Pedobacter ginsengisoli: one gene and its partner. Each later gene encodes a partner of the first gene's protein in a complex. Links are inferred from orthologs where the notes say so. Each region holds a gene or a part of one and is shown on either strand. Other genes may lie near its edges.

Evidence for each region.
Region 2: the proteins of CPT03_RS01560 (region 1) and uvrB are in contact, whole or in part, in a crystal structure (PDB 7EGT), measured with the Thermus thermophilus proteins. The link is inferred for Pedobacter ginsengisoli from one-to-one orthologs. Residues at the interface, in WP_096412145.1 of Thermus thermophilus: His654, Arg656, Phe657, Gln666, Asp668, Glu669, Lys680, Arg681, Leu682, Ser683, Lys685, Tyr686, Ala687; in WP_096411307.1 of Thermus thermophilus: Glu23, Leu25, Arg26, Asp27, Gly28, Glu29, Arg30, Phe31, Arg55, Glu326, Asp327, Phe328, Glu379, Ser382, Gln383, His398, Gly400, Arg401.

Annotation. Positions count from the first base shown.
Region 1 is NZ_CP024091.1:398,554-410,622, reverse strand. Bases 4,087-7,063 are described here. They hold CPT03_RS01560 (ATP-dependent helicase), read left to right. Parts: upstream 4,087-4,402; coding sequence 4,403-6,724; downstream 6,725-7,063. Other genes in these bases: CPT03_RS01555 (DUF4290 domain-containing protein), read left to right, coding at 6,857-7,063; CPT03_RS01565 (hypothetical protein), read left to right, coding at 4,095-4,283; CPT03_RS23020 (hypothetical protein), read left to right, coding at 4,087-4,108. Also shown: CPT03_RS01590 (hypothetical protein), read right to left, coding at 1-229; CPT03_RS01585 (hypothetical protein), read right to left, coding at 462-1,337; CPT03_RS01580 (hypothetical protein), read right to left, coding at 1,548-1,832; CPT03_RS01575 (DUF6266 family protein), read left to right, coding at 2,791-3,417; CPT03_RS23025 (hypothetical protein), read left to right, coding at 3,700-3,888; more of CPT03_RS23020, read left to right, coding at 3,854-4,086; more of CPT03_RS01555, read left to right, coding at 7,064-7,519; murA (UDP-N-acetylglucosamine 1-carboxyvinyltransferase), read left to right, coding at 7,558-8,883; CPT03_RS01545 (pyridoxal-phosphate dependent enzyme), read right to left, coding at 8,952-10,313; DNA-processing protein DprA, read right to left, coding at 10,485-11,576; CPT03_RS01535 (BlaI/MecI/CopY family transcriptional regulator), read left to right, coding at 11,755-12,069. UniProt on the Escherichia coli protein: A helicase with DNA-dependent ATPase activity. Unwinds DNA duplexes with 3'-5' polarity. Translocates on single-stranded DNA with 3'-5' polarity. Initiates unwinding more efficiently from a nicked substrate than double-stranded DNA.
Region 2 is NZ_CP024091.1:4,174,419-4,186,445, forward strand. The notes cover bases 3,199-6,133. They hold uvrB (excinuclease ABC subunit UvrB), read right to left. Parts: upstream 5,717-6,133; coding sequence 3,680-5,716; downstream 3,199-3,679. Other genes in these bases: CPT03_RS17185 (DUF4834 family protein), read right to left, coding at 3,199-3,379; CPT03_RS17190 (YwbE family protein), read right to left, coding at 3,480-3,680; upp (uracil phosphoribosyltransferase), read left to right, coding at 5,997-6,133. In the rest of the region: CPT03_RS17175 (UDP-2,3-diacylglucosamine diphosphatase), read right to left, coding at 1-327; CPT03_RS17180 (YfhO family protein), read right to left, coding at 551-3,034; more of CPT03_RS17185, read right to left, coding at 3,119-3,198; more of upp, read left to right, coding at 6,134-6,641; CPT03_RS17205 (YjjG family noncanonical pyrimidine nucleotidase), read left to right, coding at 6,654-7,343; CPT03_RS17210 (hypothetical protein), read left to right, coding at 7,376-7,765; CPT03_RS17215 (flippase), read left to right, coding at 7,787-9,121; CPT03_RS17220 (class I SAM-dependent methyltransferase), read left to right, coding at 9,214-9,837; CPT03_RS17225 (glycosyltransferase), read left to right, coding at 9,842-10,741; CPT03_RS17230 (class I SAM-dependent methyltransferase), read right to left, coding at 10,745-11,494; CPT03_RS17235 (glycosyltransferase family 4 protein), read left to right, coding at 11,668-12,027. UniProt on the Escherichia coli protein: The UvrABC repair system catalyzes the recognition and processing of DNA lesions. A damage recognition complex composed of 2 UvrA and 2 UvrB subunits scans DNA for abnormalities.

The DNA of each region.
Region 1 (12,069 bases):
CGCTATCCAATTCTCTTTTGGTATAGCTTCTACTACAAAATCCTATTCCATAAAATAAATCATTCAATTTTTTCTTAAAATGCTCATTTAATCTGCCTATCTCTTGAAACAATGGATCTTCCTCTGTAATCTTTAATACCCATATAGCCCCATTGAACACAGCGCGGTTAGGCTGGGATAATAAATGATAATTGTCTTTAAAAATTCTAAATTCAAATAATTCTTTCATTTATGTTCTATGAAATGTAATTATAATATTTTGTTAGTTATTATGGGTGGCTTTACCAAAGATTCCTATCAACTCCATTTTTCTGAACCTTCTATTGAATGAATCGACAAATTTAGTAGTCAATACTTCAAATTCATCAATTCCAACAAGAAGATACCTAACTATAATGTTTTTTTTTTGAATTATTCCTACAGAATTTCTGAATACTCTTAGAATTTTTAATTCTAACCACCTATTTAACCCGGGCAATCTGAAAATCGAAGCCTGTCAATTTCTCATCTATAACCATTTCCCTAAACTCAGGAGAACAGAAATAAAGTGGTTCTGGCCGTAATAAATTCAATCTTACACCATAATATTGAATGCTCTCGAAGATATCATAATCCTTGAAGTTAACACGATCGTCAACATAGGGTTCAGAAATTAGATTCCCGCCAATTAGGTGCCCCAATGGGCATTTATAATAAACATAGTCTTGACGAGGATTATCACCTAAGGATGAGCGTTTTTCATATTCAGGCATTGCGTTAAATACATTTCGTCCTACAACTGTTGAACTAGTAATGTTTAATTTTTCTGATGTGGGGATAAGTTGATGAAATTTTGAGATTATTTTATTAAAATACACAGGCTTAAAGATTGCGCCCCGCATTTTTTTTTCTTTAAACAACCTCACAAACTTTTCGGAGACAATTACCTCTCCACCGAATGTGCGGGAAATATCTTTTTGAGGAATCTTACCCTTTGCTAAAAAAAGAGGTGATATTTGTCTACCTCCAGATCCACATATATCACAAGCAACCGAATCGTCGTACTCAGTACCACACTGTTCTCCCGTTGGTCCAAATTGCTTTATCGGCCAAAAATGAAAAAGTTTCGAATCCTTGAGTTCCTGATCAGAATAAGCTCTCTTTATAGTAGTATAGGAAAACATGATACCTTTAAGATTACTACTTACGTACTCATCAACCTTACGTAATTCCTCAAAAACAGGGTCTTGTCGAGTGGTTTTAATTATATAGACGGCACCATTAAACAATGCTTTATTAGGCTTCGACAACAAATCGTAATACCTTTCATAGACCCTAAATTCGAATATTTCTTTCATCTGCCTATTTGTTTATAAACCTTCTGCATTAAAATCTACAAATACAACTTCCGGATGAGGCTGTTATGCATCGTTCAAAATTATCAAGATTCCCATTATCAAATATGATTATGACTTTCATTACTATAACTGTCCAATACTTTTGTTGACAAATGGAATATAAAGACGACATTTTTTACCTAGGGTTGAAGTCTACAGAACAACGGATAACTATTCTAGTATTTCTACTACCCTTCCTTCTCCTAAAAATTTAGAGCCTTCGCCAAAGAAAAATACTTTTCCAACACCAAAGTCATCACCGAGATACTTCCTGTTTAAAAATAATATTTCAACATTTCCTTCCTCCCCAGGATGAAATTCTTTTCGGTCTATCAGTTTAATCCTGCCTGAAGTTTTCATTTCATCTATAAAATTGAATAAAGGCCTATACCCAGTAAAGAATGGTGTATGACGACCACTTTTATAAAGTTTTATTTGTGCATTTACCTTAACCATGGACTAAGATTTAAAGGTTTAACTTTTAGCAAATGTAATTGATTGGCAGGAATTGAAATAGCTCTCATTCCATCAGCTCCAAATTTAGTAGCCTCTTTCATAACACTGGCCAGAACATTTGCTTTAATAACTGTATTAGGTATTTTATCTAGACCAAAGTTATACTTTCCGTACTGAGCAGCTTCCTCAATTGTTGGTGCAAATAATTTACCTGATGTTCAGCAATATCATTAAGCTCATCCTGAGATACAGCTCGATAAATTGAACACGCTATACAAAGAAGAGTAAAATTGAAAAAGAGAACCATTAATAAGCTAAGTCAAATTAGCTTATCAAAAAAGTTGTTTTATTGTAAGCAGTTTGACAAGTTGATTGCGGAACGAAAAACCGGAAATCTGGAGGAACTTGCAAAAAAATCGACATCACAACTTCGCTTGCTGCCGACATCATAGATCATATGACCCGTGAATTGAACTGCCCCATTGAGTATAGTGATGAATACCAATCTTATTACTATCAGAATAAAGGTAAGCTTATCCTTGGTTTTTTGCCTGAGTAAATTGAAATAAATTTCGTTAAAACACTTATTTCTAAAAAAATAAATAAAAAAATTTCTTTGATTCCAGCCAACTGACCGCATTTTTGAGCCTTTTTAACAGGGGGGTCCGGGACCCCCTGGGACTGCCATAATATTTCTTTTATGTTTTACTTTGAATCTGAAATGATTTGGATTGTTATAAGCGTTGTACTGACGCCTGATTTGGTCTGGTTCAACTAGCTTAAATAAACGACTTTCAGACGACTATTTAACGACTTTGAAACGACTCTGAACGACCCTTATCATCTTAACCGCTTTTTAGGGTGATCTAAAAGGAGCCAAAAAAGCGTAGTTGTAATAGAGCACAATAAGATAATTAACTAAATATTTAACACTTAAAATTAAAAAACAATGGCAAAAATGAAAAAAGGGATCTTAGGCGCAATATCTGGTAAGATAGGCCCTGTAATTGGAGGAATATGGAAAGGTATTCCTTATTTACGTCAACTTCCAAAGAAAAAAACCAAGAAAACAAAGAGCCCTGCTCAAATAGAAAGCAGGCAAAAGTTAAGGTTCATGAATGAACTGCTGGTACCTTTCCACCCTTATGTTTCAATCGGCTTTATGCATCATGCAGAGCATAGAACAGAGATTAGTGCAGCTTTTTCTGAGAATTATCATAAGGCCGTTATTGGTTCATATCCAAATTACATGGTAGCTTACCATGAATTTGTAATCAGCAAAGGCAATTTACCGATGGTTGAAGATGTAACAATGGAGCTGCAGGCTCCCGACGTTTTAAAGCTTAACTGGTCTAAGAACGACATTAAAAATACATCTTTTGATGATCAGGTTATGCTGGTAATTTATTGCCCTGAACTGCATAAAACAGATGGTTTTTCTGGAGGTGTAAAGCGCACCGAGAAACAGTGTACTTTTAAATTTAACCCTGGAATGGCAGGCAAAAGGCTTGAAGTTTATGTAAGTATTAGTTCTTTAAACAGGAAGAAAATAGGAAACAGCAAGTACCTGGGAAGTATCCAGTAAAATAATTAAACTACATTTATGCTAATTGATTTATCAGAAAGCGTAAATGTAGTTTATGCTTTGTAACAATATATACCTCAGCTGCTCAATATTTGATAACTTCGTAATCATGTCTAATCTATATATTATAGCAGGATGCAATGGTGCAGGTAAAACCACTGCTAGTTATACCATATTGCCAGAAATACTGAACTGTAAAGAATTCGTGAATGCTGATATAATATAGCAGCTGGTATTTCACCTTTCAATCCGGAGGGAGTGGCTTTTGAAGCAGGTAGAATAATGTTAGGACGCATCCAGGAATTAATGAATGAAGGTGCTGATTTTGCGTTTGAAACCACATTATCAACAAGAAGTTACATTACAATGGTTAAGAAAGCACAAGAAAAGGGCTATGAAGTAAGCTTGCTTTATTTTTGGTTAAGCTCCCCCTCAGATGGCAATACAACGGGTAGCAAAACGCGTAAGTAATGGAGGACATAATATACCCGAAGATGTAATTAAAAGAAGATATTACCGTGGAATTAAAAACCTATTAAAATTGTATATGCCAATTTGTAATGAGTGGACTTTGGTTGATAATATGGATTTAATGCCTGAAGTTATTGCTAAAAGCGACAGCTTTGGAAAAACAGTTTTTAATAACGATATTTGGGATAGAATAATAAAGCAAGGCCATGAAAAATATTGATCATATAATTCAGGACTCTACATTCACTGAAAAGGTAATGATAGGACTTAACAAGGCGCTTCGTAAACTTGCTGAATCTTCAGCGGCCAACAACGAAAACTTGATAGTTGGCGATAAAGATGGAAATGTTAAATCTGTTCCCGCCAAGGAGCTGTTGAAAACACTGTCTAAGTAAAATTCGAATTGGAAACAGTACCAGATACTTTTTGAAACAACTCCTAAAAAATGTAGCTTTGTAACCTAAAAAGATTATATCTTAAGTATTATACCCTCAAAGCAGAACAGGAACGGATTTTGGATTATTTAGCAGGTTTAAACCCCCAACAACGCGCAGCAGTAGAAAACACACAAGGCCCGGCAATGATTGTTGCAGGTGCTGGCTCCGGTAAAACGCGTGTAATTACATATAGAGTAGCCCATCTGATTCAAAAAGGTGTGGATCCATTTAATATTCTTGTACTTACCTTTACCAATAAGGCATCTAAAGACATGCGCGAGAGGATTATGAAAGTAGTTGGTCCGGAAGCTAAAAACATCTGGATGGGTACTTTTCACTCTGTGTTCTCTAAAATATTAAGGGTTGAAGCTGAAAAAATTGGTTATCCGTCGAACTTTACAATTTATGATACTGACGACAGCAAAAGTCTGATCAGATCTATATTGAAAGAGTTGCAGCTTGACGACAAATTGTACAACGCCAACTTTGTTTACAACAGAATCTCATCTGCTAAAAACAACCTGGTTTCTTATTCTGAGTATCTTCAGAGTCCTGAAATTCAGGCCGAAGACATTAGCAATAAACGCCCTTTAATGGGTTCCATTTACGAAACATATACCAAACGGTGCTTTAAAGCCGGGGCAATGGATTTTGATGATTTACTTTTCAAAACCAATGTTTTGCTTAAAAACCATCCGGATGTATTAAATAAATACCAGCAGAAATTTAAATACCTGATGGTTGATGAGTACCAGGATACCAACTTTTCGCAATATACGATTGTAAAAAAACTGGCTGCTGCGTACCAAAACATATGTGTTGTGGGTGATGATGCACAAAGTATTTATGCTTTTAGGGGTGCAAATATCCAGAACATATTAAACTTTGAGCGCGATTATCCTGATTTGCAGGTGTATAAATTAGAGCAGAACTACCGCTCTACCCAAAACATTGTTGAAGTTGCAAACAGCATCATTGCAAATAACAAAAACCAGCTTGAAAAGAACGTTTTCTCTGATAATGAGGCTGGCGACAGGATTAAAGTTCAACGTGCGTTTACAGACAATGAGGAAGGTAAATTAGTTGCCGAAGCCATTGTTCAGGACCGTAGTTCGAATGGACTTAAATTTAACGATTTTGCCATTTTATATAGAACAAATGCCCAATCAAGGGCTATGGAGGAGGCTTTAAGAAAACTTAATATTCCTTATAAAATATACGGAGGCCTCTCCTTCTATCAGCGTAAAGAGATAAAAGATTTAATTGCTTACTTCCGCTTAACCTTTAATCCGAGTGATGAGGAGGCTATAAAAAGGGTAATCAATTACCCTCGCCGTGGACTTGGAGATACTACCGTTGAAAAGATCATAGTTGCTGCCGATAAGCATGACATCACCATGTGGCAGGTAATATGCAATCCGCAACAATATATAGAAGGAAGGATAGCAAATCAGTTGAATGATTTTGCAATGCTGATACAAAGCTTTGCTGCAGAGTCTAAAAAACTGGATGCTTACGAAACCGCACTCTATATTGCACAACACTCTGGCATATTAAAAGAATTACATACCGACGATAGTATTGAAGGCCGTAGCCGATACGAAAACATTCAGGAGTTACTAAATGGTATAAAAGAATTTGCTGAACGTGAGGATATTGAGGACAGGAGTCTTGCAATTTTTATGCAGGATATTGCTTTATTAACCAACGACGACAGACAGGATGAAAAAGATAAAGATACGGTTTCGTTAATGACCATCCACTCTGCAAAAGGACTGGAGTTTAAAAACGTATTCGTTGTTGGCTTGGAAGAGAACCTTTTCCCATCACAAATGAGTCTGAACTCGCGTACTGATCTGGAGGAAGAACGTCGCTTATTTTATGTGGCTATAACAAGGGCCGAGAAAAAGCTGACTTTAACATATGCTACTTCAAGATACCGCTGGGGAACTTTAACAAACTGTGAACCAAGCAGGTTCATTAATGAAATTAATGCCCGTTATTTAGAAATTGAGGTTGTAAAACCTGCCAAAAGCAATTTAGGACAGGATAGTTTTGATAACGAACGCAGAAGCTGGACACAGCAAAGGGATAGCTTTAGCAAACCAAAACCTGCGATGACAAGTTCGTCGGGCACTGCAACAGGAACAAGCTCTCCTGCTGCCCGTCCAAAAACCACTTCATTGCTTCCAAAGGCTCACGTACCAACTCCTGGTTTTGCTCCGGATGCTGCTAATTTGTTCCAAAATGGCATGGAAGTAGAGCATGAGAAGTTTGGTTTTGGTAAAATTGTTAATTTAGAAGGCACTTTACCTGATGTAAAAGCTACTGTATTTTTTCAGGGACTGGGTAATAAGCAGTTATTATTAAAATTTGCTAAATTGCGAATTGTTAAATAAGATATATATTTGCTATATCTGCATTAACTTAAGCAGGATCATAACGCTTATAAATAATCACTAACTAGAATTATATAAAAAATAGAAATTTAGCCGTTATTCCTGAACGACTACTTCATAGAAATAAATTAAATGAATTTCGACTATAATACCACAAGAAACGAATTAATTCTGGCCGAATATGGCCGTAATGTACAGAACATGGTTAAGTACATTATAGAATTACCCGATCGTGAAGAACGTAATAAATATGCTCAGGCGGTAATTGACCTAATGGGATTCTTAAATCCTCATTTACGGGATGTTGCCGATTTTAAACATAAACTTTGGGACCATTTACATATTATATCAGGTTATAAGATAGATGTAGATAGCCCTTACCCTAAGCCTACCCCTGAAGCGGCTTTAATAAAACCTAATCATATTGGGTATCCTCAGCAAAAAATAAAATACAAACATTACGGCAAAACCGTTGAAGTAATGATTGAAAAAGCTAAAGCTGTTGATGAACCGGAACGCAGAGCTGCAATGGTACAAGGTATAGCAAATTTCATGAAAATGGCTTACGTTACCTGGAATAAAGATAGCGTAGCTGATGAAACAATCTTCAAAAATTTACGTGAACTATCTGGCGGTCAGCTTCAATTAGACGACAATATTAACTTAAATAAGGTTGAATTTAAACCTGTTGTAAGCAGACCTTCTAATAACAACAACCGAAATAGAAATAACAAAGGCCGACAAAATAACAACAACCGTCAGCAACGTAATAATAATCCTAAACAAAGACATTAATCCTTACCGATTTTAAAATTTAGATCCTTAACAGTAGTATGAACGCATTCGAAATAATTGGTGGAAAGAAGTTAAAGGGTGAAATTCATCCTCAGGGAGCAAAAAATGAGGCTTTACAGATCATTGCTGCTGTTTTATTAACAGATCAGAAAATAACCATCAGCAATATCCCAGACATTAAGGATGTAAACAAACTTATTGAATTGTTAGGCGACCTGGGTGTTAGTATAGAGCGTTTATCTAAAGATACTTACACTTTTGAAGCTAAAAATATTGATCTTAACTTCTTTTTATCTGATACTTTTAAAGCTAAAGGTGGCGGTTTAAGAGGCTCTATTATGATAGTAGGCCCGCTTTTGGGACGATTTGGAACTGCTGCAATCCCTAAACCGGGTGGCGATAAAATAGGCAGAAGAAGGCTAGACACCCACTTTTTAGGCTTTGAAAAATTAGGCGCTAAATTTATTTACGACTCTAAAAAAGAGTTTTTTAACGTTGATGCAACAAACCTTAAAGGGGCATATATACTATTAGATGAGGCTTCTGTAACGGGTACAGCTAATATTGTTATGGCAGCTGTACTTGCTAAAGGTACTACAACCATTTATAATGCTGCATGCGAACCGTACTTGCAACAATTATGCAAGATGCTAAACCGTATGGGTGCAAAAATTACCGGTGTAGGTTCTAATCTTCTTACTATTGAAGGAGTTGAAAAACTTGGTGGTACTGAACACAGAATGCTTCCTGATATGATTGAAATAGGTTCATTCATAGGTTTGGCAGCAATGACTGAGTCTGAAATTACCATTAAAAACGTATGCTATTCTGAGCTTGGGGTAATTCCTGATGTATTTAGAAAGCTGGGTATAAAATTTGAATTACGTGGTGATGATATCTATATCCCTTCTCAAAAACATTATGTAATTGAGTCGTTTATAGATGGTTCCATGCTAACCATTGCCGATTCTCCATGGCCGGGCTTTACTCCCGATCTTTTAAGTATTGTGCTGGTTATAGCTACACAAGCCAGAGGAAACGTACTTATTCATCAGAAAATGTTTGAAAGCAGACTATTTTTTGTGGATAAACTGATTGATATGGGTGCTCAGATCATTCTTTGTGACCCACATAGAGCAGCAGTTAATGGTATTGACAAGAAATACAAACTTAGAGGTATCAGCATGACATCTCCAGATATACGTGCAGGGGTTTCTCTACTAATTGCAGCACTATCTGCCGAAGGAAAATCTACAATCTTTAATATCGAACAAATTGAACGTGGTTATCAGGATATTGACATTCGCTTACGTGCATTAGGTGCACAAATTAAGCGTATCGAAGCTTCTGCCCCATCGCATTAAATCATAAATAAAAAAGCCCCAATCGGGGCTTTTTTATTGTATAGTGGTTTTTTGTCTCGGTTGCTTATTTAAGCAGAAATAGCGTTAATTATATCGTATTGAGTGATAATTTCGATCTTACCACCCTCAGTTTCAACCAGTACTGCACTGTTTTCTTTGTTTATTAACGCAGAAATTCTATCAATTGATGTGTTGAGGTCAACAAAAGGAAAACCAGATGACATAATCTCCTGAACCTTAGCCGATTTAAGCGATGGATTTTCCATTAATGCTTTTAAAATATCTCCTTCGGCGAGTTTGCCCACAACCATCTCCTTTTGGGTAACCGGAATCTGCGAAATATTTAACATATGCATCGTATTAATTGCTTCAAGAATGGTTTTTTCGCAATCAATTGTTACAATTTCTGTTTTGTCCTTTTTGTCGATAATTGTAGCAGCAGTAAGCTTTTCGTCTTTTAAAAAGCCTCGCTCCCTCAACCAATCTTCGTTATACATTTTACCCATATACCTGCTGCCATGATCATGAAATATAATCACTACAACATCTTCAGGTTTTAGTTTATCCTTTAATTGTAACAGTCCGGCAACTGCAGAACCAGCTGAATTACCAACAAAAATCCCCTCTTTGCGTGCTATATCACGTGTCATCAGGGCAGCATCTTTATCTGTTACCTTTTCAAAAAGGTCTATGATATCAAAATCTACATTTTTAGGAAGAAAATCTTCTCCAATACCTTCGGTTATGTAAGGATAAACCTCATTTTTATCAAATATTCCAGTTTCCTTATATTTTTTAAAAACCGATCCGTAGGTATCAATACCCCACACCTTAATATTGGGGTTCTGTTCTTTAAGGTATTTTCCGGTACCAGAAATAGTGCCGCCGGTACCAACACCAACTACCAGATGCGTGATCTTTCCTTCAGTTTGTGCCCATATTTCGGGACCAGTTTGCTCATAATGAGCCTGGGAGTTCGATAAATTATCGTACTGATTTGGCTTCCAGGAATTCGGAACCTCACGCTCTAAACGTGTAGATACCGAATAGTAAGACCTTGGATCTTCAGGTTCAACATTAGTTGGACATACAATTACCTCAGCACCAAACGCACGCAAAGCATCTACCTTTTCTTTCGATTGCTTGTCGGTAGTAGTAAAAATACACTTATAGCCCTTAATAATGGCCGCCATGGCCAATCCCATACCGGTATTTCCTGATGTTCCTTCTATAATAGTACCGCCAGGTTTCAGTTTACCACTTTTCTCAGCATCTTCTATCATTTTAACTGCCATACGGTCTTTTATTGAGTTACCTGGGTTGGTTGTCTCAATTTTAGCCAATATAGTAGCAGGAATATCCTTTGTAATGTTATTCAATTTTACCAGTGGAGTATTACCAATGGTTTCTAAAATATTATTGTACCACATGACACAAAAATACAGATTGAAGATTGGAATTTTATTTATAAATAGATATTCATAATTTAATATTGAAATAACGGAATTTATAGAATATTATTTTAATCTAGTACTCCAATAGACTTACAAACAAAGCAATATATAGGTATATAAAAAATTTCATTACAGACCTGGCTGGGCCTAACCACTAAGTTTATACATTTTACCTGGTAAAGAAATCAGAATTCCCTGCATTTCAAGGTTTAACAAATGCATGGCAAGCTTGCTTTGAGGTATTTCTGTTTGCAAAGAAAGCTCATCAATCCTTAAAGAAGATCTTCGTAAAAGATCAACAATTTTCTGTTCCTCATTTGAGAGCCCTATTAATAATTGAGTTTGTTCTGTTTTTTTTGGTTTCACTTCATGCCATCCCATGTAATAAACCAAATCTTTTGCATGATTAATCAGCGCTGCCCTATTCGTTTTAATTAAAAAATTGCAACCTTCAGAGCTTACATCGGTTGTTTTGCCAGGAAAAGCATACACATCGCGGTGATATGAATTTGCAATATCAGCGGTAATTAATGCACCCCCTTTAGCGGTTGCTTCTACTACTATTGTGGCATCGGCAAGCCCTGCAATAATGCGGTTTCGCTTAGGAAAATTCTCCTTATCGGGATTGGTGTGCAGGGAAAATTCTGTTAGCAGACCGCCATTTAATACCATTTTTTGAGCTATTGGCTGATGTAAAGGCGGATAAATCCTATCCAATCCATGTGCAAGCACTCCAACGGTAGGAATATTTTGATATAAGCTTTCTTTATGAACAGCTATATCAATGCCATATGCCAGGCCGCTAACTATAACAACATCATAATCAGCCAAAGTTACAGCCAACTGTTTACACAATTGCCTGCCGTATTCTGTAGCTTTTCTGGTGCCAACAATGCTTATAATCCTACCATGATTAAGATCTGCAGTACCTTTATAATACAACAGCACTGGCGCATCGAAACAGTTTTTTAGCCGTTTAGGATAGTTATCATCAGTATAAAATAAAACATCCACCTTATGCTTTTTAATAAATTTCAATTGCTCTTCGGCAATTTTTAATGCATCATTAGCTAAAATCTGGTCCGCAGTTACAGGTCCTATTCCGGGAATTTGCAATAATTCCTTTCTTGTTGCTTTAAATATAGCCTCTGCTGTACCAAAATGCTCAAGTAAGCTTTTGGCGATTACATGCCCCACACTTTTAATTAATGTGAGGCCTATTTTGTGGATTAAACTCATGGGCTAAATTATATATTAATTTACCTGTTAACCAGCAATTCAAAATATACACCTGTAAATCAGATAATTAAAAACAAACTACAAAAATAGTTTGCAAACTATAAAAATAGTAGTAACTTTAATTAACAACAATATTTAATACATGATGAGAGAACTTACAAAGGCGGAAGAACAGGTAATGCTAATTTTATGGGAAATAAAAGAGGGTTTGGTAAAGGATGTTATAGACAAAATGACCCCACCAAAACCAGCATACAATACAGTATCAACGGTAATCAGAGTATTAGAAGGCAAGGGGTTTATAGATCATAAAGCCGTTGGCAACACTCACATTTACTTCCCAATAATAACTGAAGCCGAATACAAGCACTTTGCATTTGATAAAGTAATGAACAATTACTTCGAAAATTCTTATCAGAGCCTGGTATCCTTCCTTGTAAAAGAGAAAAACATGGACATGGATGAGCTCGACGAATTGATCCAACTTGCCGAA
Region 2 (12,027 bases), 3.8 Mb from region 1 along the record:
GTCAACCTCAAGAATCAGTTTATTTTGAAGGTGAAATGCCCCTAAATGTATGTCAGCAAATTTTCTTAAAAGCTCATCGTGGTTTCCGGTTAAATAATAAACGGGAACACCTTCAGCAACAAATTTCATTAATTTGCGAACAACCTTCATGTGGGTTTCAGGCCAGTACCTTTTACTAAACTGCCATATGTCAATAATATCGCCGTTCAGGACCAGCATTTTAGGTTTAATGCTTTTAAGGTATTTTAACAATTCCTTAGCATGACAGCCATACGTTCCAAGATGAACGTCGGAAATTACTGCTATTTCAACTTCTCTTTTAGATATCATCTTCCTCCATTGTTAATTCGTATGGGCTAAAAAAGAAAGCAACAATAGCAATTACACATACAATTAAAAACAATTCCAGCATGGGATATTAGTTTATTGCACAAATTTACAACACATAGATTAACAAGCTGTTAAGAGAATATTATGATTAATGGGAGGGCTAATAAAAAAGGCCGCCACTTTTTAAGGTAACGGCCTGTGTAAATTTTACAAACAACTATTATTTAGTCGCCTTTTTCTTTTTTCTATCGTCGTAGAATGCGAAGCCAAGACCCGCTACCAGAAGAATGGAACCGGCTAAAGAGATTTTTTCGCCCAGATAATATGAAGTTGGCTCAAACTTAAACTCAACTTTGTGGTTACCGGCTTCGAGCTGTGCGGCACGAAGCACATAATCTGCTCTGAAATATGGTTTCTTTACCCCATCTACATACATATTCCATCCTTTGTCGTAATAAATTTCAGAGAATACAGCGATGATGTCACGCGGAGCGCTATAAGAGTAAATCATATGATCAGGACTATAGCTATCTAGCTTAATTGATGCTGATGGATCTGCACCAACATTTTTAGAATTGAGCTGGTCTTTATACCTGATATCAACAATGGCTTCTTTTTTAGGGTCGAAGCTACTGATTGCTTTCATTTCCTCATCAGCATCTTTAACAAACTGAACGTTCTGAACAATCCAAGCATTTCCTGCAGCAGTAGCATTGTTTTTCATCTGATAAGAACCTGTTTTAGGATCTTGGGTGATGATATATTTGGTGTTCAGCATATCCAATACATCCTGATTGATGCTTTTGGTAAGCTGGTTGTCTATCAGTTCCTGATACCTTTTCAATTTTGCAGCATGATACCCCCCGATGGTTTTATGAAAAGCAGAAGTGCTTGCATCAGAGAAGGTGTTAATGGTTAAATCCATTACCCTAAAATCAGGATCTTTATCTGAAGAGATGAAGGTATCCACTTCACGTTGCTGGAAATGATTATCTAAATCAGTTTTGCTTGCGAAATTATTGTTATTCAAATAACGGCGATCAACCTGCCACATATCAATCATAATTGCGAATCCCAACAGGATAAATGCAAGCTGCATATTGATCTTTTTGGTAATAAGTGCCCATACCAAAGCGTAGCCGACAGCGATAAACAAGAATGAACGGATTGCATCAGCACGTGCGATATCGGCTCTATCAGAGATCAGCGCGCTAGCTATATTTTGTGCAACCCCGGCATTATTTTGAAGCATTTGTGTAAGCGCCTGCACCATTAACTGATGGTTAGCTGTAGTAAAACTAAACAGGGCTGTAGGCATAATGGCTACAATTAGTGCAAAACCACCTGTAATTCCGCCTGCAATTGTTAGTTTCTTAACAAGCGTTTTTTGATCGTAGGTACCTTCCTGAGCTTCTTTAATGGCAAGAAATGCCAAAACAGGAACCATTAAACCAACAAGTGCTAAAATAGATTCAACTGCCCTAAACTTATTATATAGTGGGAAGTACTCAAAGAAAAGATCAGAGATCATTGGAAAATTCTTTCCAAATGACAGGAACATGAAAAGAATGGTAGTACCAAGGATCCACCATTTTAACCTGCTTCTTACAATCAATAAACCAAATACAAACAGGAAACATACGATGGCGCCGAAATAATAGGGCCCTGATGTTCCCGGTTTTTCGCCCCAGTATTGTTGCAAACCAATTTGTCCTGCCAACTGGCCTATTGCCTGTGTAGGATCGCCTCCGGTGATACTTTGCAAAGCTTTATAAGTATGGCTCTCGGGCTTTACCAAAGCATCTATACTTGTTGCCCCACCATAAAGATCCGGGATAAGGAAAGTAAAACTTTCTCCAATACCCTGGCTCCAGCCGTAAGCGTATTCTTTTGACAAGCCATTTTTCTCTTCTGCCGCATCGGTAGTTAAGTTAGATTTGCCTCTGTTAGATTCTTTACCATACTCGTAGGTTGTCCACAGTTTACCTGTATTAACCATAAATGCAACCAGCATACCAACTGCTAAAAAGCCTAAGGCTTTACCAAATTCGGCAAGTTTTTTTGCCTTAAATGCATGATAAACCTCTATCCCAATAAATATCAGTAAAGCGATCATCAGGTAATAGGTCATTTGAATGTGGTTTGACCTGATTTCGAGCGCAAGAAATAAAGCTGTTAAGCTTGCCCCTATCCAGTATTTACCCCTGAGGGTTAAAATTACACTGGCAATTATTGGTGCGCAAAATGCAATTGCAAGTGCTTTATTGCTATGCCCCGCCGCAATAATGATAAAATTATATGATGTAAAGGCAAAAGCAATTGCTCCTGCAGCGGCCAGCCAGGGATTGATCCGCAACACAATAAACAGGAAATAAGCACCAACAAGGTACAATAAAACCGAATCTACCGGGTCAGGAAAAATAGTTTTAACAAGAGAGATTACATAAGTTGCTCCATTATAGGGATGCTGTACCCAAATCTGGTATGCAGGCATACCGCCAAAAATCTGGTTAGTCCACAACGGACCTTTACCATCTTTTTCTTTGTAGTGCATGATTTCGGTAGCGGTTGCTTTCGCTCCTAATACATCTCCCTGAGCGGGTGCCTTACCTTGCAGGACAGGACTGAAATAGACAAAACAGATGATTATAAAAAATCCAATAATGGCCAGGTGTATGCCATTTGCTTTTAACCAATTATTCATTAAGGTTTGTTTATGATTTAAACTAACCCCAAACTTAGATAAAAAATCCTTTTTAAAAAAAATAAAAAACTGGTAAAAGCGCCGTTATTTTACCTCCTCATAATCAACGAAATCGCCCAGTTTATCTGAATTCCCTTTCTTTTCACGAGGCGGCATGTACTCGATTGAGATATCACCTTCGGGTCTTGAATAACGCTGATTATTATACTGGCCTGATTGGTTTGCAGCTTGCTGCTGAACCTTACTAAACATACTTTTTAGTACCACCGGAAAAATTAACCGGAAGATGATCCGGATAATATATATTACCAGCATAGATATTAATATGAATTTTATAAGTCCCATTTCTTTAGTTTAATTTACAAATTTAAAATATAGACGCGCTTGCCATACCAATATTACAAGCGCAACCAGATTATTGCAAAGCAATTACAATATACCTTTTTTATTCTTCATCAACAATAGCGGCCACTCGGCCCACCTGTCCGTCTTCAAGCCTAACCTTTATTCCTCTGGAATGATAGGGTGCCGAAGTTAATAAATTGCTTACAATACCCCTTGTTAATGTTCCGCTACGCTGATCCTTTTTCAATATAATATCCACTTCTAAACCCGGATATATATCCTTTCTATTTTTTCCGTCCATTATCTACCAAATCTTTCTTCAAACATTTTTTCCATTGCAAACATCTCATCTCTCAATCTGGCTGCCAGCAGAAAGTCCATATCTTTTGCCGCTTTAGCCATATCCTTTCTGGTTTTATCTATTGATTTTTGCATTTCCGGTTTGGTCATATATTGTACAATAGGATCAGCAGCTATGCTAACCTGATCAACCTCCACATATGCCTTACTTCGCGATGCATTTTCAGAAAAATCCAATACTGATGTTTGCTCAAGTATTGCTTCCTTACTTTTACCTACTGTTTTAGGGACTATACCATTTTCCAGATTATAGGCCACTTGTTTCTCTCTTCGTCTGTTGGTTTCCTCTATAGTTCTTTCCATAGATTCGGTAATTTTATCGGCATACATGATTACCCTACCCCTATCATTACGGGCTGCCCTACCGATGGTTTGAATTAAAGCCCTGTCAGAACGAAGAAAACCTTCTTTATCAGCATCCAATATGGCAACAAAAGAAACTTCGGGCAAATCCAAACCTTCCCTTAATAAGTTAATACCTATCAGCACATCAAATTCACCCAACCTCAGTCCCCTTAAAATCTCTACACGTTCCAGGGTTTTTACTTCTGAATGTATATAACGGCACTTTATATTTAGCCTGTCCATATACTTGGTCAGTTCCTCGGCCATTCTTTTTGTTAGGGTAGTTACCAAAACCCTATCGCCCATTTTAATGGTTTTATCGATTTCGTCGAGCAAATCATCTACCTGGTTAATTGCCGGGCGAACCTCAATCAATGGATCCAGCAATCCTGTAGGGCGAATTACCTGTTCTACATAAACCCCGTCAGATTTTTGCAATTCATAATCGGCAGGAGTAGCACTTACATAAATTGTTTGCGGTGCCAGACGTTCAAATTCATCAAAATTAAGAGGGCGGTTATCCAGTGCAGAAGGTAAACGAAAACCATATTCTACCAGCGACATTTTGCGGGATCTGTCTCCACCATACATGGCTCTAATCTGAGGAACAGTAACATGGCTTTCATCAATCACCATCAAATAATCATCTGGAAAATAGTCCAATAAGCAGAAGGGTCTCATGCCCGGCGCGCGGCCATCAAAAAAACGTGAATAATTTTCAATCCCTGAGCAATAGCCCAGTTCTTTCATCATTTCTATGTCAAAGTTTACCCTTTCTTCCAGTCGTTTTGCTTCCAGTAACTGCCTGTCGTCGATTAACTGATTTTTCCTGATTTCCAGTTCTTCCTGAATACCCCATATTGAAGAGTTAAATCTGTCCTTTGGCGTCACAAACAAATTGGCCGGATAAATTGCCATATCTTCAAGTTTCTCCAGCGTTTTGCCGGTTACGGGATCTATTACGCTAAGTTCTTCAATGTCATCACCAAAGAATGATACGCGATATGCAGTATCCAGATAGGCTGGAAAAATATCCACTGTATCACCTTTTACCCTAAAAGTTCCCCTTTTAAAATCATTTGTGGTACGGGCATATAAAATCTCGACCAGGCTATGTAAAAAAGAGTTACGGGATATCCTTGTTCCAACAGAGAAGCGGAATACTGATCTTGAAAAATCCTCAGGATTACCCATACCATAAATGCAGGAAATGGACGAAACAACAATTACGTCACGACGGCCAGACATCAATGCTGATGTAGTACGCAGCCTTAACTTCTCTATCTCTTCATTTATACTAAGGTCTTTTTCTATATAAGTATTGGTGCTGGGCATAAAAGCCTCTGGCTGGTAATAATCATAGTAAGACACAAAATAATTCACTGCGTTTTCGGGAAAGAATTGCTTAAACTCTCCATACAGCTGTGCTGCCAGTGTTTTATTGTGGCTTAAGATTAAAGTAGGTTTTTGCGTTTGCTGGATTACATTGGCAACGGTAAATGTTTTTCCTGATCCGGTAACCCCCAAAAGGGTTTGGTAATGTTCATTTGCATCAACACCTTGAACAAGCTGCTGAATGGCATTAGGTTGATCTCCAGTAGGTTTATAATCTGAAACAAGTTGAAATTTCATCCGGGGTGTTTATGATTTAAATAGTCAGCGGTAGCATGGTATGAATTTCAAATTTACGAAAAGTTTATGGGGGTATCAAGGCTATAGCAGACACGCCCCCATATCTGCTTCTGCGCACTTTGTCCGGAGCTTCTGTACACCAAATGCGGCAAAAGGTACTTTTCTCCGCAGAAAATATGCGGAAGCCACACGCCAGGCATACATGAGGCAACAACATTTGCTTAAAGCGTTAAAAGGAACAAGCAATTGTTTTAAAGGGCAATTTTGTTTAAATTTATGTATGATATTCGAACTCAGCAAAATAAATTCACATGCCAATGTTTTCATTTCGGAGCTTCGAAATGAGCGTATTCAAAAAGATGCCATGCGTTTCCGCAGAAATATGGAACGTATAGGTGAGTTTTTTGCTTATGAAATCAGCAAAACGCTTGAGTATGAAAAAACTCAAACTCAAACCCCATTAGGCATTGCCCCAAGTGTGCAATTGCTGCAGCAGCCGGTTCTGGCAACTATTTTACGTGCAGGGCTTCCGTTGCATCAGGGCTTATTGAATGTTTTTGATCAGGCTGATGCTGCCTTTATTGCTGCATACCGAAGAACCCATAAAAGCGGAAGTTTTGAGATACAGATGGAACATATTTCATCTCCTGATTTAACAGACAAAACAGTGATCGTAGCTGATCCGATGCTGGCAACAGGTTTAACAATGGTACTTTGCTGCAAGGAATTAATACGAAGGTATCAAATCAAAGAACTACATATTGTTTCGGTAATTGCAAGTACTGAAGGTGTTAGACATGTAAGAGCAAATTTACCTAAAGCGAGGTTATGGCTGGGGGCTATTGACGAAGAAATGACCAGTAAAGCGTATATTGTGCCCGGATTAGGCGATGCCGGAGATTTGGCATACGGACTTAAGCAGTAAGGCGTTTTTACCATGATTAAACATATCTTTTTCGATTTAGACCACACCATTTGGGACTTTGACAGAAATGCTGAAGAAACTTTGCATGAACTTTATACCCATTATGAGCTTCAGAAACTTGGATTGACTTCTGCTGAAGATTTCATAACTACCTATACCGAAAACAACCATCTGCTTTGGGCCCAGTATCATGTTGGCAGCATTACTAAAGAGACACTAAGATCTGAACGTTTTAAAAAAACCTTTATCCAGCTTGGGATATCGCCTGAACTTGTGCCGCAGCAATTTGAAGAAGATTATGTGAGCTTAACCCCTACCCGAACCAATTTATTTGAAGGATCGGAAAAGGTATTGGCTTATCTGCAAAAAAAATATGCACTGCATATCATTTCTAATGGCTTTAAAGAAAGTACCCTGACTAAAATGGATCGCTCGGGCTTAAATCCGTACTTTAAGAATGTGATCATTTCTGAAGACGTGGGTGTTAATAAACCGGATAAAGCTATTTTTGAATATGCACTTGGTAAAGCCGGAGCAGAAAAACATGAATCTGTTATGATTGGTGATAGTGTTGAAGCGGACATTCGCGGAGCTCAGGGATATGGAATTAAAGCCATTTATTTTAATCCTTTAAATAAAGAAAAACCAGAAGATGTGGAATGGCAAATTACACATCTTGAAGAATTGCTATTGCATTTTTAATATCTAAATAAGTAAACTCCAAAAAATATTCAATGAAAAAACTCCTTTACATCTGCCTATTAGCATTAGGTTTTTCGGCTTGTCAGACCAGCCCTAAAGAAACTCAGAATATTGTAACACCTACGCCAAATGGTGTTCCGTCAGCACAATCTGCCGCCCCATCTGGCCCTGCTCAACAAAATGCAACTGCTGGTGAGCGGCCAGCAAATAATCCTGCACACGGACAACCTTTTCATGATTGTTCAATTCCGGTAGGTGCTCCACTTAATGCAAAAAATACGACTGCGCCTGCCAGCCAGGCTCCGGTTGCTGCACCTGCACCACAGCAAGTACCTGCAGGCAATAAAGAAGTAAAACTAAATCCACCACATGGACAACCCGGACACGACTGCAAAGTGTCGGTTGGCGCACCTTTATCCTAATATAATAACCAGAGACTAAGCGTGAAGATTCCAAGCATTAAAGGTTTTGATCAGCAAACCCTTGAAAAGTATGTGAAAAATACCGGATGGTTAATGCTGGCACGAGTAGGTAGCATGGCTATTAAAATTCTGGTGGCAATTGCTTTAACCCATTACTTAAGCAAAAGTGATATTGGAATACTTAACTATCCCGTAGCTTTTGTTACTTTTTTTACAGCTGCCGCTGCCTTAGGGGTTGATGGATTTGTAACCAGAGAGTTATTGCGCTACCCGGAAAAGAAGGACCAATTACTTGGCACGGCATTCATTTTAAAGGTTACCGGGGGGTTAATTATTCTTCCAATTATCTACGCAACCTACACTATAGTTAATAACTATAAAGTTATAGAAACTCCATTGATTTTTGTTATGACAGTCGGTTTTACCGGATTAATCCAATCATTCAACATCATAGATAGTCACTTTCAATCCAAAACGCAGGGTAAATATATTATGCGTGTGCAAATTGCAGGCAACCTGCTTTCTGCAGCAATCAAGCTGGCATTGATCATTATTGGCGCAAGTTTGGAATGGTTCGTTTTTGCACTTTTATTAGATGCTGTATTATTGGCAACCGGTTATTTATTTATTTATCAAAACAATGGAGAGTCAATCCTTAAATGGACATTTAAAACTGACATTGCCAAATTTCTTTTAAAAAACTCATGGCCTTTAGCGTTCTCAGCTATCCTTGTTTCTATTTATCTGAACATTGATAAGCTGATGATTGAGTATTATAAGGGGGCGGGAGATCTGGGGGTATACGCCAATGCCGTTCAGCTGGCTGAGGCATGGTACTTTATTCCCGTTGCCATTACTGCATCGGTATTTCCGGCCATTATGAATGCCCGACGAGATGATCCTGAGCGGTATCAGAGGAGGATGCAAAACATGTACGATTTAATGGTTTGGATTAGTATGGCCCTGGCAATAGTTATTACCATTAGCGCCCCGCTTATTTTCAGGATTTTATTTACTGAAGAGTTTTATGATGGTGCGCATGTATTATCTATAAATATCTGGGCAGGGATTTTTGTATTCCTGGGTACCGCAAGCGCCCAGTTTTTAATTGCTGAGGGTTACACAAAACTCTCTATGCTACGTACTGCAATGGGAGCCCTGATTAATATTGTATTAAACATTTTTTGGATCCCTAAATATGGGATTGCAGGAGCAGCTTTTGCCACGCTGGTTGCTTATGCCTGTTCCACATTTTGGATTTTACTTATTCCTAAAACAAGGCAGCAAGGTGTAATGATGCTTAAGTCGCTATTCTTAATTACATTATATCAGAAATTAAAAGGCTCAACAGACTAACCAGGATAGGCGCTACATAAATTTTAATATTAATATATTAGCGCTTTGCAATTAACGTTTTAACTTTACCACAAAATCATAACATATTAAAAATGTCCTTAAGAAAGGTAATAAGATCAATTGTATATAAGCCCAAAAACATACTGGAGCTCATTCAGCTTAAAGCTAAAATAAAAAACAGCACCGGAAAACTCCAGATTATTATTGGGGCACATACAACTGACTATAAAGATTGGCTACCGACAAATATTGAGAACCTTAATTTGTTAGAGATTGATTCGTTCGATAATTTGTTTGGAGATAAAAAAGCTGACCGCTTTTTGGCTGAACATGTTTTTGAGCACATTAGCTATGACGATGCAATAATTGCTTTAAAAAACTGCAACAAATACCTTAAAAAAGGCGGGGTAGTTAGAATTGCTGTTCCGGATGGTTTTCATCCCAATCCTGATTATATAAACATGGTGAAACCGGGTGGACACGGTGAGGGCGCTCATGATCATAAACTATTGTATGATTATAAAACGCTCTCTAAAGCGTTTGAAGAATCTGGTTATCGTGTAAATCTTTTAGAATATTATGACGAGAATGGTCAGTTCCATTTTAATGAGTGGGACAGTAAAGACGGGCACGTGATCAGATCTAAAAGGTATGATAAACGTTTTAATGAACCTTTGGGTTATTCATCGTTAATTGTTGAAGGTATAAAAGATTAGATTTATGCAAACCTTTGCTCCAATAGCATTATTTGTTTACAATCGTCCTGAACATACTGCGCGAACCATTAAGTTTTTACAACAGAATGAACTGGCTGCCGAAAGCCGGTTGTTTGTATTTTCTGATGGATTTAAATCCGATGCGGACGAAAAAAATGTGCTTGAAGTAAGGGATCTGCTTAAAAACATTGAGGGGTTTAAATCTGTTGAAATTGTAGAGTGCAAGGAAAATATGGGACTTGCCAAATCAATTATTATTGGGGTAAGTAAACTTATAAAAGACTACAAGCAAGTAATTGTTTTTGAAGATGACCTGATCACCTCTCCTTATACCTTAACCTATTTTAATGAAGCTTTAAACCGCTACAGGGATGAAAGCAAGGTAATGCATATTGGCGCTTACATGTATAATTTAAAGGGCGCTGATTTGCCGGAAACATTCTTTTATCGCGCTGCGACAAGCTGGGGATGGGCAACATGGGAAAGGGCCTGGCAACATTTTGAGCCAAACATAGATACATTGATGGCTAAGTTTGACAAATCTGCAAAAAGCGCCTTTTCTATTGAGCATACTATGAATTTCTGGAAACAGATGGAGGATTTTAAAAGCGGGAAGAACAATTCATGGGCAATAAGATGGTATGCTTCTATATTTTTAAAAGGAGGGCTAACACTTAACCCCTCACAATCATTAGTGAACAATATAGGCCATGACGGCTCAGGCATACATTCGGGTATTAACGACATTTACAATGTGATCATCAACCCGAAACCTATTAGCTATTTCCCCTCTTCAATAGCAGAAAACCCTGCGGCATATATGGCCATTAAGGGTTTCCTTCAAAATAGAAAAGGAAACTTATGGGACCGATTTAAACGTTACGTAATACAACGATTGAAATAAAAACTACGGCTTTCTGGCCTCTAAAATAATGTAAGGCGAAAGCTGTTTGGAGTTGAAAGGAAATATTTTGGTAAATACTTTACCTGCCAGCCACATCGATTTTTTTAGCAACCTTACTCCTGCCGATTTTTGCTGTTCGTTTTCAAGCCACAAACTAAAATGGCCATAGTATCTGGATTGCACTATATTTAAACCTGCCTGCTTACATATGCTTTCGAGCAGTTTTGGATCCATGCAATCAATATTGTGTTTGTCGTAATTCTCCCTGTCAAAGTTTTTTTGAAACCAGCCATTTAAGGCTCTAAAGTTCGGAAGTGTAATGAACAGGGTACCTCCCGGTTTTACAAAATTGATATGCCTGTTAATGATGTCGGCCGTATCGTTAAAATGCTCTATAAGCCCACAAGATAAAACCAGATCGTATTGTTGCGCTGAAGTATAGTTAAATAAATCAGTTTCGATAATATGAATATCTTTTTCGCTTAGTTGATTGGCTTGTAATAAATCATTGGTAACCGGAGGATGCACAAAATAATCGAGCAGGGTAACATCAAGCTTAAAGTACTTTTTCAGAAAAACTGCATAATACCCGGGAAACCCACCCAATTCAATAGCCGTTTTAATTTTTTGGCCGGTAATGATGTTTGCCAGTTCCTTATGAAAAAGATAGTTTTCGGGAATATTCACCGACAACCCGGTTTTGCTTTCCCAATATTTCACCCAAAACTGTCTGTCGGTTAACAGGTTACCCATATTATATTTTTAGTTCTTCTAAATGGACGACTATTACTGGATTTAATTACTTAAAGTCTGTAAAAAATCAAAGTCTGACGAAAATACACAAGAATTTAATAAAGATTGAAAATATATATTATTTTAGGCTGCATATCCGTTTTAACAAGGGACATTTATCTAAGTTTGATTAATTGAAAGTAGTACACCTAAATACATACGAAGGTAATGGAGGCGCCGGAAGGGCCTGCCTCAGGCTAAGCAATGCGCTAAATGCCAGTGGTGCCGACTCTAAGGTTATGGTTTACTTTCAGTTCAAGGAGAGTTCAAAAACGGGAACTTTTAGTAAAGGTATTTTTGCAAGAGCCAGGGCCGTATTTAATATTCTTTCTGAACGTTATTTATCTAAGGCGGTATCTAAAGCTGTAAAAACACCTTTCTCGCTGCAATGGTTTGGAACTTCAATAGTTGACCATCCGACAGTAAAGGAGGCCGACATTATACACCTGCACTGGATTAATCATGGATTTTTATCTCCGAAATTTTTGGCAGAG